2 regions of the Paenibacillus sanfengchensis genome follow, and region 2 is predicted to be linked to the other one. Evidence: riboswitches for the same ligand, from Rfam matches in the RefSeq annotation. Region 2 holds a riboswitch; the other holds the start of a gene.

Region 1 (4,462 bases), on a different contig from region 2:
GCGAACAGTACCGTAAACAACAGAATCACAAACACGGTGAGGTTGAAGCCGATACGGTCCTCCGCATGGAAGTAACCGGGAAATACCGTCATTAACAGTACGATGATCGTGCCAACCTCAACGACGAACATCACGGGATTTTTCATCATGACGGCCGGATTCAGCTTGACGACGCTCGCCTTCAGGGCTTGCGCAACAAGCGGACCGGAGAACATGCTTTTTTTACGTTTTTCGTTCATGGCCATTTCTCCCCATTTCTTACTTAACGAATCGTCAGATGCTCAGCGATTGGCCCCAGGACAATCACCGGCAGGAAAGTCAGCGCGCCGATCAAAATGACGGTGCCGATCAGAAGACCGGTAAACAGGGCGTTATCCGTTCGGAACGTGCCGATCGTCTCCGGCACCCATTGCTTACGCGTCAACGATCCGGCGACGGCGAGCATCGCGATCATCGATATATAACGCCCGAAAAACATCACAAGGCCGGTCGTTATATTCCAGAATGGCGTATTGTCCGCCAATCCCTCAAAGCCGGAGCCGTTGTTTGCGGCTGACGAGGTGTATTCATACAGCACCTGCGTGATTCCGTGAAAGCCGGCATTTGTAATCGCGCCCTTACCGAGATCGGTCAGGAAGGCAAGCGCCGCCGGCGCCAGAATAATGAACGGGTGCGCCAATATCGCAATCGCGATGAGCTTCATCTCCCGCGGCTCGATCTTGCGGCCCAGGAATTCCGGCGTACGGCCGACCATCAGTCCGCAGATGAACACGGCCAGTATCGCGTACATCAGCATATTGATCAGCCCGACGCCTTTGCCGCCGAATACGACGTTCAGCATCATCTCCGCTAATGGCACCAGACCGCCGAGCGGGGTCAGCGTATCGTGCATGTTGTTGACCGAACCGGTCGTCGCCGCCGTCGTCACGGTGGTAAACAGGGCGGATTGGGCTATGCCGAAACGCACCTCTTTCCCCTCCATACTGCCCTGCGAAGCGTCGATGCCCAGCGCATTCAGCGCCGGATTTCCGCTTGTTTCCGCCGTATAGGCGATCGTAAGGAACACAAGGAACAGAACCATCATTGCCGAGAAAATAACCCAGCCCTGCTTGCGGCTCTTCGCAAATCTGCCGTACATGAAAGGCAGCGCCGCGGACAAGCACCACATCGACAGAATCTCGATTACATTGGTCAACGGGTTCGGATTCTCAAACGGGTGCGACGAGTTGGCGCCGAAAAAGCCGCCGCCGTTGGTGCCCAGATGTTTGATCGACTCCAGTGAAGCGACAGGCCCGATCGCAATTTGCTGCGCAGCTCCTTCCAGTGTCGTTACCGCCAGTGTCGGATGGAGCGTCTGCGGAACCTGCAGCGCGACCAGCACCAAAGTGACGATCAATGCCAACGGGAAGAAAACCCGCGTATGCGCCTTGACGAAATCCTCAAAGAAGTTGCCCAGCGTCTTGCCTTTGCTCGTAATGCCCCGGACAAACGCGACCGCGACCGAAAGGCCCGTAGCCGCCGACGTGAACATCATCATCATGATGACGGCCATTTGCGAGAAATATGTCAGCCCCGTCTCGCCGCTGTAATGCTGCAGGTTTGTGTTCGTGATAAAGCTGATAACCGTGTTTAGCACCAGCGTAGGTTCCATATTCCCGATATCGTTCGGATTAAGCGGCAAGCCGCTCTGTATCCGCAACAGTAAATAACTTACCGCGACGAGCACAAAGTTGGTCGCGACGAAGCTGATCGCGTAGCGTTTCCAGCTCATGCCCGGGCGGCGCTTCAGCCCGATGACCGCATAAATGGGCTTCTCGGCCCATCCGAATATTTTATCCGTGCGATTGGGTTCGTTAGAAAAAACATAAAACAAATAATTTCCAAGCGGTTTGGCAATCAGCAGCAAAATGCCGATCACAATTCCGATTTGCAATATATCCATTTGACCGTTCCTCCCTGGTATTGCCGCTATAAAAAAGATAAAGATTAAACACTCGTTAAAACTTTTCCGGATGAAGTAAGGCATAGATCAAATAGATCAGCAATACGAGCGTAAACATCAACACGATCGTCATTCGTGTTCGCCTCCCGAGTCCGCTACCGTTTTCCCGCACCAAACGACAAATCCGATCACAAGCGCGAAGGCTGCGGCTAACGTTAGTCCCATCCAAATATCCAGCATTACGACACTCCTCCAAATAATTAATCAGTCAGATCGCTGAGTAGAAACCCGACTTCCCCGTTTTTTGTGTATATCACATAGGAAGCACCGAGTTTTTTATAAATCGCCTCGGGATGCCACATGGTCGTCACAACAGTTATCGCCTTGCTGGAAAACCGGGCAACAAACTGTAAATACTGGCAGCTCAGCGGTAGACTGGACTCAAAAATGAAAACTCGCCCGATCGGAAATACAGGTATCTCACCCACCTTATTACGGGTAGTACTTACACGCAAAATCTCATTCACTCCGATTTCCCTCAGCAGCTTTTCTTCCCTTTTGTTATTGGTTAAGGCTGCTACCGGAATTTTTTGGTACATAAGCAACCGAATGAAGTTTCTCCCCGCTTTATTCGAAGCGGCCACTAAAATACGGCTTTTCTCCATGCGCTCCTCCTCCGAATCAAGGAAAAAGGCAACAAAAAGAAGCCTTGGAAAAGAGGAACCTTTTCCGCGGCTTCTCGCTCATGACGCTTTCGTCCTGATCGGCCCGCGACAAAATGTTGCCTCTCCATACGCTTACGAGGTTAGCTGTCGGATTCGGGCGTGAGAGTCGCCCTACACCAGGCATTTGAGAGTGCCGAGTGATTCACCCCATGAAACCGAGCGCGGTTTCGTTGGTTCCCCCGTTCCTTGAGTCTTCCAAGGATTCAGCGTTTTAAAAGATTATTGTAAGTCACAGTTTTCCGAGACTGTGGCAGAAAAAACTATGAATAACCGATTGATTCATCCTCTCCCTCAATAGCACACGATCCTTTATCTACGGGTTAGCTGACATTTACAGGCGGTGAGAGACGCCCGTCTTCGCTGATCGAGTCGTGAACGAACGATTTCGTTCCCGGTTCCGATCGGCTTGCTCCCACACAAGCTTCGGTCCGTTGACTCCCCGTTTTGGATCGGCAGCTCCATTAGAATCGAATAGCAATTCAATTCATGGACCGTATCTTACTCCTTGACAAAATGATTGTAAAACGCTGTAGCATGAGTATCCACTGAAATAAGGAGTTCTAGGATAAAGGCAGCGTTATCAAAATGGAAACTCTTTTTTTTCCTCGCAAATACTCATGTTTACAAGGCTTTTCATCATTTTTACGGTTTTTTTACACCCGTGGGCGGTTTATTTACCCCTTTTTTATACGGACCTGAATTATAGTTAGAACCGTGAATTCTTCGACTTGTATGAACGCTGAATTCCCGTTATGGCGGGAAGCGGGGGAACCATCGGACCGCAAATTCGGTCCAACTTGGGGTGAATCCGAAGTGAGACGTTATCGGTCTCGTAAGGTAGGGCGACTCTCACCGCCCGAATCCGACAGCTAACCTCGTAAGCGCAGCAGAGAGAACCTTGATTTCCGTGCTTTTGCGTCGGGGCATTTTGCCCGTCCGCACAAACCGCTGCAGGGGTTTATTCTCTGTCGGCGGTTTTTTTGTTGTAAGCATGCGGACAAACGAGCTTTTAAACATTTTAACCCTATGGGAGGATGAGGATCGACATGAGGACTTATTATTGGGGATCGCATCGGAATCTTCTGGACCCGGTTAGCTTGCGTTACCTGTATTTTGGAGCGTTCTGGTATGAAGAACACGGGCAAAGATTTATCGTAGGTTATGGTTTCGGCGACAACAAGATCGGGATATTCCGCCAGTTCGGCGCACCGGCACCCTGTCAAGAATGCACGGATATAGAGGTTTTGCACGAGATCTACCGGGAATTCAGGAAACAACAGCAGGAACAAGATTGGTCGGCGCGCTTGCGCCTTCCGCTTCTGGCAGCTTTTCGAAAACCTTGGCTCCGGATACCTCCGGGCTGGTATGTGCTGAAATTGCAAGCGTCGTTTCCCGCTCATTTAACCTTTGTTCACAAAACAAAATACGCCGTATGGCTGGAGCATTCTGCCGTTTGCGAAAACGAAACGGAAATCCGAAGCTATATTCACAAGGCTGAGAACATGCATCATGTCGATTTTAATTGGTTGAACGGTTGAGGAGGGTTACGGAGATGAATAACAATAGACTAACGCGAATTGAACTGTTCGCCTTTAGTGGACCTCCATCTTTTGTTATTGCCGCCCGGGGCTCCCAAGAATGCTGGTATTGCATCCTGAAACTTTCCTGCGGAGACTGCAGCGGTTTCGGCGCTTGTCCTGTCTCTACGGACGGCAAAGGGTTCGACTTGATTAAATGGGGGGATTTTTTGCGGTCCATCCGAAACCAATCGGTAGAAGAAGCCTTGGAAATTGTT
Region 2 (4,462 bases):
GGCCGGACACCATGTTGAGGGTTCCGCCCATGAACATGACGCTGAGCGACATCAGAATGCTGTCGAAGATAACATGGGCGAACATGACGGCGATAAAGCCGTATCTCAGGAAAATATAACTGAACAGCAAGCCGATGAACAGCAGCTCGATCGGCCGGGAAATCACCGGATAGATCGGATACAGCGTGTGGCCGAAGGCCCAGATCAGCGTGGTGATGATGCTGGCGGCCAGCGTGCTGCGGAACATTTTTTTCAGCATCGGGATTCCGAACAGCCGGTAGACGGCCTCTTCCCCAATTCCAGCTACCCAGGCCAGCAGCGGGAGGAGTGCCGGATAGAGCATATTATAAGGCGACTGGGTGGCATCGGTCGTGGACCATGTATGAATCGTGCGTTCAAGAATGAAGAAGATGACCGATTGCACGCCGAGCAGGATCAACGCCCAGGCATAGCCGTCCGCCATGGATGACAGCACATGCCGCCCATATCCGCGTTCTTTGGCCCGGGCCCACAGGTTGATTCCCTGCTTGCGCCAGAGTCCGTCACCGCCGACGAGAGAGAAGTAGATCGACGCGGCCAGAATCAGCGTGACGAGCCCTTGAACAACGAGTCCGAATATCAGGAGCGCACCGTCAACGCCTTCCGATTCCAGGAACGGCAGCATATTCAAAGCCGAGCCCATCGAGATCAGAAAATAGACAGAAGCGAGCACGATCCCGCGTTTGAATGAAGTATAGGCTCGCGTTAGGGCGCTGTATACAATGGCAAGAATTCCGAGTACGAACGTGAACAAGGCATAGCCCGCATAAGTTAGCCAATTGGCGATGGTCGTCTGCCGTTTCACATAGTTGGTATGGTTTTGCGGTACCTCAAAATAGCTGGTGATTTCCGCAACTTGCCGATCTTTAAAGCTGATATCCATTTGGGCCCGGGCGTCGCCGATTTTGTAATCGTTAAATGTTAACCGGAGCCCGGAGGCGGTTTCGTCTACCGCAGGAGCGCCTTGCTCGCCGTACCCGAGCGCCTTCAGATAGGGCTGGGCCAGCTCGACTTTTTCGTCCAGGCCAAGCAAGAGTCCCTCGCTGCTTTCCAGCTCATTTGGCGGGGCGAGGAAGTCGGTTTTCGGAATCTTTTTAAATCCGACCGCCTTTCCCGTCGTCATATGTATGTCGATAGTAACCCCGTCCCACCCTTCGTCGGACAGGCCGAAATAAACGCGGAACACATCATAAGGAAACTGCTTGTCATATTTCTCCAGGTAATCCTTCATTAACTTCTCTTTGGTCAAATAACCGTAAACGTCGGCCCGGGTCTGATAAGTGACGATGACTTCTTCTCCGGGAGAAACCCCGAGTTCGTCCTGCGCAAACTTAAGGGCGGCCGCTTTGGCCTGGTCCTTGGTGAGCACCTGCGCCGATTGTTCCAGCTGCAGGGTTTCGGAGGCCGTTGAAGGGTAGATTTGGAGAAGAACAAACAAAATCAATCCCAGGGCGGCAAGCCCCCACAAGGTTCCGTTCTTCATCCGGCGCCGCGGTTTTAGGTCGGAATACATGTCAAAACTCCTTTTTGATTTTTTGGAATCCGTATGATTTTGACAAATCGATGTCACAGTAAAAGATAACACAGGGGGCGGCGCTTCGCCACAGATGGAGGAGAAAATGTGAAAATGCGCAATAACGTTGGGAAAGCAAAGCATGGCTTAGATAAAGGGATACCATAAAGCTTGTTTCCTCCCTTTTCGGCGTTTATCGCATAATTTCATCGAAATATCACTTTGTAGTGCGGCCGAATAAGGCTTATAATCCTTTTGACGAAAATGCAATGAAAATAATGAAACTTCATAAATTGGCCGAATTTCTTTTGAAAACGGGGGAACCGATCTTTAGGGGTGAATTTCGCTTCCGGCAAGCATTCTCGCTTGTTGCGACGGCGAATAGGGCAGACCTAGCAAGCCCGAATCCGTCAGCTAACCTCGTAGGCCTTTGCTGCAGGGACCAATCAAAAGGCATTGGATTTCCAGTGCTTTTTTTTTCTTTTGTACTTTTTTGTCCAATATACAAAATGAGGTGAACCGCCTTGCTTTCCAAATGGTTTAAATTCTCCCCGCCGCAGGTTCTGGTGCTGGGATTCGCGGCCATTATCCTGCTCGGGTCTTTTCTGCTGATGCTTCCGGTTTCCAGTACAACCGGAGAATCGCTTCCCTGGATCGATGCGCTGTTTACCGCGACCTCGGCAACTTGTGTAACCGGACTTGTGGTGGTGGATACGGGCACTTATTTTTCCACGTTCGGACAGGTAGTCATTATGTTGCTGATTCAGGTCGGGGGCCTGGGGTTTATGACGATGGCCACGCTGTTCTCTCTCGTGTTGAAGCGGAAAATCTCGCTAAAGGACCGTCTGTTGCTTCAGGAGGCGATGAACCAGAATACGATGGAGGGCATCGTCCGGCTGATTCGCAAAGTCCTGCTTTACTCGCTGATCATTGAGTCCGGCGCTGCTCTTGTGTTTGCGATTCGCTGGTCCTTCGATATGCCGCTCGGCCGGGCGATTTATTACGGGATTTTTCACGGCGTCTCCATGTTCAACAATGCCGGATTTGATCTGTTCGGGGAATACCGGAGCCTGACCCAATATGTTAGCGACCCGGTCGTCAACTTCGTCGCGATGTTTCTTATCGTGTCGGGGGGAATCGGGTTTATCGTTGTATCGGATTTGATCGAGTTCCGGAAGCGCCGCAAGTTCTCGCTGCATACCAAAGTGGTGCTTTCGATGACCACCGCTTTGATTTTGGTGGGGGCTCTGGTGATATTCATTTTTGAATTTACCAACCCCAAGACGCTTGAGCCGCTGGGATGGGACGGGAAGTTTTTGGCTTCCTTCTTCCAGTCGGTGACGCCGAGAACGGCGGGAGCCAATACGCTGGATATCGGGGCGCTGCGGCAGGCCACCCAGTTTTTTATCATTATTCTGATGTTTATCGGCGCCTCGCCCAGCTCGACGGGGGGCGGCATCAAGACGACGACATTCACGATTCTTGTGGGTGCCGTGATTTCCATGATCCGGGGGCGGTCGGATCTCGTGCTGTTCCGGTACCGGCTGGCCCAAGAGCGTATTTTCAAGGCGGTTACGATCACTATGCTGGCGCTTTTTCTCGTCGTCGCTGTGGCGATGGTGCTGTCCACGACGGAGGACGCCAGCTTTCTGAGCATCCTGTTTGAAGCGACTTCCGCGTTCGGAACGGTCGGCTTGACGATGGGACTGACCGGCAAACTGACCGTCATGGGGAAAATCATTATCAGCTTTACCATGTTCGCCGGGCGGCTCGGGCCGCTCACCCTGGCTTATGCGCTGGGACCACAGCAGGGTAAAGAATTATACAGGCATCCTGAGGGCAAAATGATTATCGGATAAGGGGAAAAGGACAAGATGAAGACACAGCAGTTTGTCGTGATCGGATTGGGGCGCTTCGGTTCCAGTCTGGCACTGGAGCTGATGGAACTCGGTTACGAAGTATTGGGCGTGGACCGCAACGAGGACGTCGTTGAAGAGTGGAGCCATTTGCTCACGCATGCCGTGGTAGCAGACGCGACCGATGAGGAGGTGCTTAAGTCCCTCGGCGTACGGAACTTCGATTGCGGAATTGTCGCCATCGGTAACGACATTCAGATGAGCATTTTGAGCGCGATTCTTCTGAAGGATCTGGGCATCAAGACGGTAGTGGCCAAAGCGATTTCGGTTCTACACGGCCGCGCATTGGAGAAACTGGGGGTTGACCGGGTGATTTTTCCGGAGCGGGACATGGGGATTCGCGTGGCCCATCAGCTTGTGACCCCCAATTTGCTCGATTATCTCGAGTTGTCCAAAGAATTCAGCATCGTGGAGTTGAAGGTGCCAACGTGTCTGAACGGTAAAAATGTGGGCGATTTGAACCCGCGCGCCCGCTTCGGCTGCAGCATCGTGGCGATCCATCGGGAGAATGGCATTATCATCGCCCCGACGGCAATGGATCATTTGGTCGCCGGCGATATTATGGTGATTATCGGCGCCAACAAGAACATCGAGGAATTCGAAGCTATCATAAATGATTAATCTCCCCTTTATTTAAGAAAATAAGGCTATATAAGTTGAACGATTGATTCCGTGTAAAGGGCTCCTTTTACACGCTTGGCCTGCAACTGATGGTTTGGTTCAGATTAACGGGAATTCTTCCCGTTAATTTGGTGCGTATGCGGCGTCAGAGGTGATTTAGCTAGAAAACCTCCCGCTAATCCGTCTGAAATTGTGTATATCGGCAAAAGGGCTGCGAAATAGATGGAGCTTTTCTAGCTAAATTCGATCCAAGAGCCAAGAGCGATACATTAACGGGAGATTTTCCCGGTAATGTTGTAGACTCCGACGGTGGCACTTTATATCTACAATTGTGGATGTTAGCAACATATCGCGAAACCAGTTCACACCCTTG

Evidence for each region. Region 2 has a riboswitch for cyclic di-AMP ahead of V4U84_RS23395 (TrkH family potassium uptake protein). Riboswitches for the same ligand answer to the same signal wherever they lie in the genome.
Region 1: another riboswitch for cyclic di-AMP. It lies ahead of V4U84_RS15035 (hypothetical protein); the one in region 2 lies ahead of V4U84_RS23395 (TrkH family potassium uptake protein).

The regions. Positions count from the first base shown of each region.
Region 1 covers NZ_JBAGJC010000006.1:142,834-147,295, forward strand. The annotation lists gene kdpB (potassium-transporting ATPase subunit KdpB) at 1-239, opposite strand, end outside; gene kdpA (potassium-transporting ATPase subunit KdpA) at 263-1,942, opposite strand; gene kdpF (K(+)-transporting ATPase subunit F) at 1,998-2,075, opposite strand; gene V4U84_RS15035 (hypothetical protein) at 2,203-2,607, opposite strand; cyclic di-AMP (ydaO/yuaA leader) riboswitch at 2,723-2,886, opposite strand; cyclic di-AMP (ydaO/yuaA leader) riboswitch at 3,395-3,566, shown strand; gene V4U84_RS15040 (hypothetical protein) at 3,714-4,205, shown strand; gene V4U84_RS15045 (hypothetical protein) at 4,220-4,462, shown strand, end outside.
Region 2 covers NZ_JBAGJC010000017.1:5,534-9,995, forward strand. The annotation lists gene V4U84_RS23390 (CPBP family intramembrane glutamic endopeptidase) at 1-1,552, opposite strand, end outside; cyclic di-AMP (ydaO/yuaA leader) riboswitch at 1,838-1,997, shown strand; gene V4U84_RS23395 (TrkH family potassium uptake protein) at 2,077-3,411, shown strand; gene V4U84_RS23400 (potassium channel family protein) at 3,427-4,089, shown strand.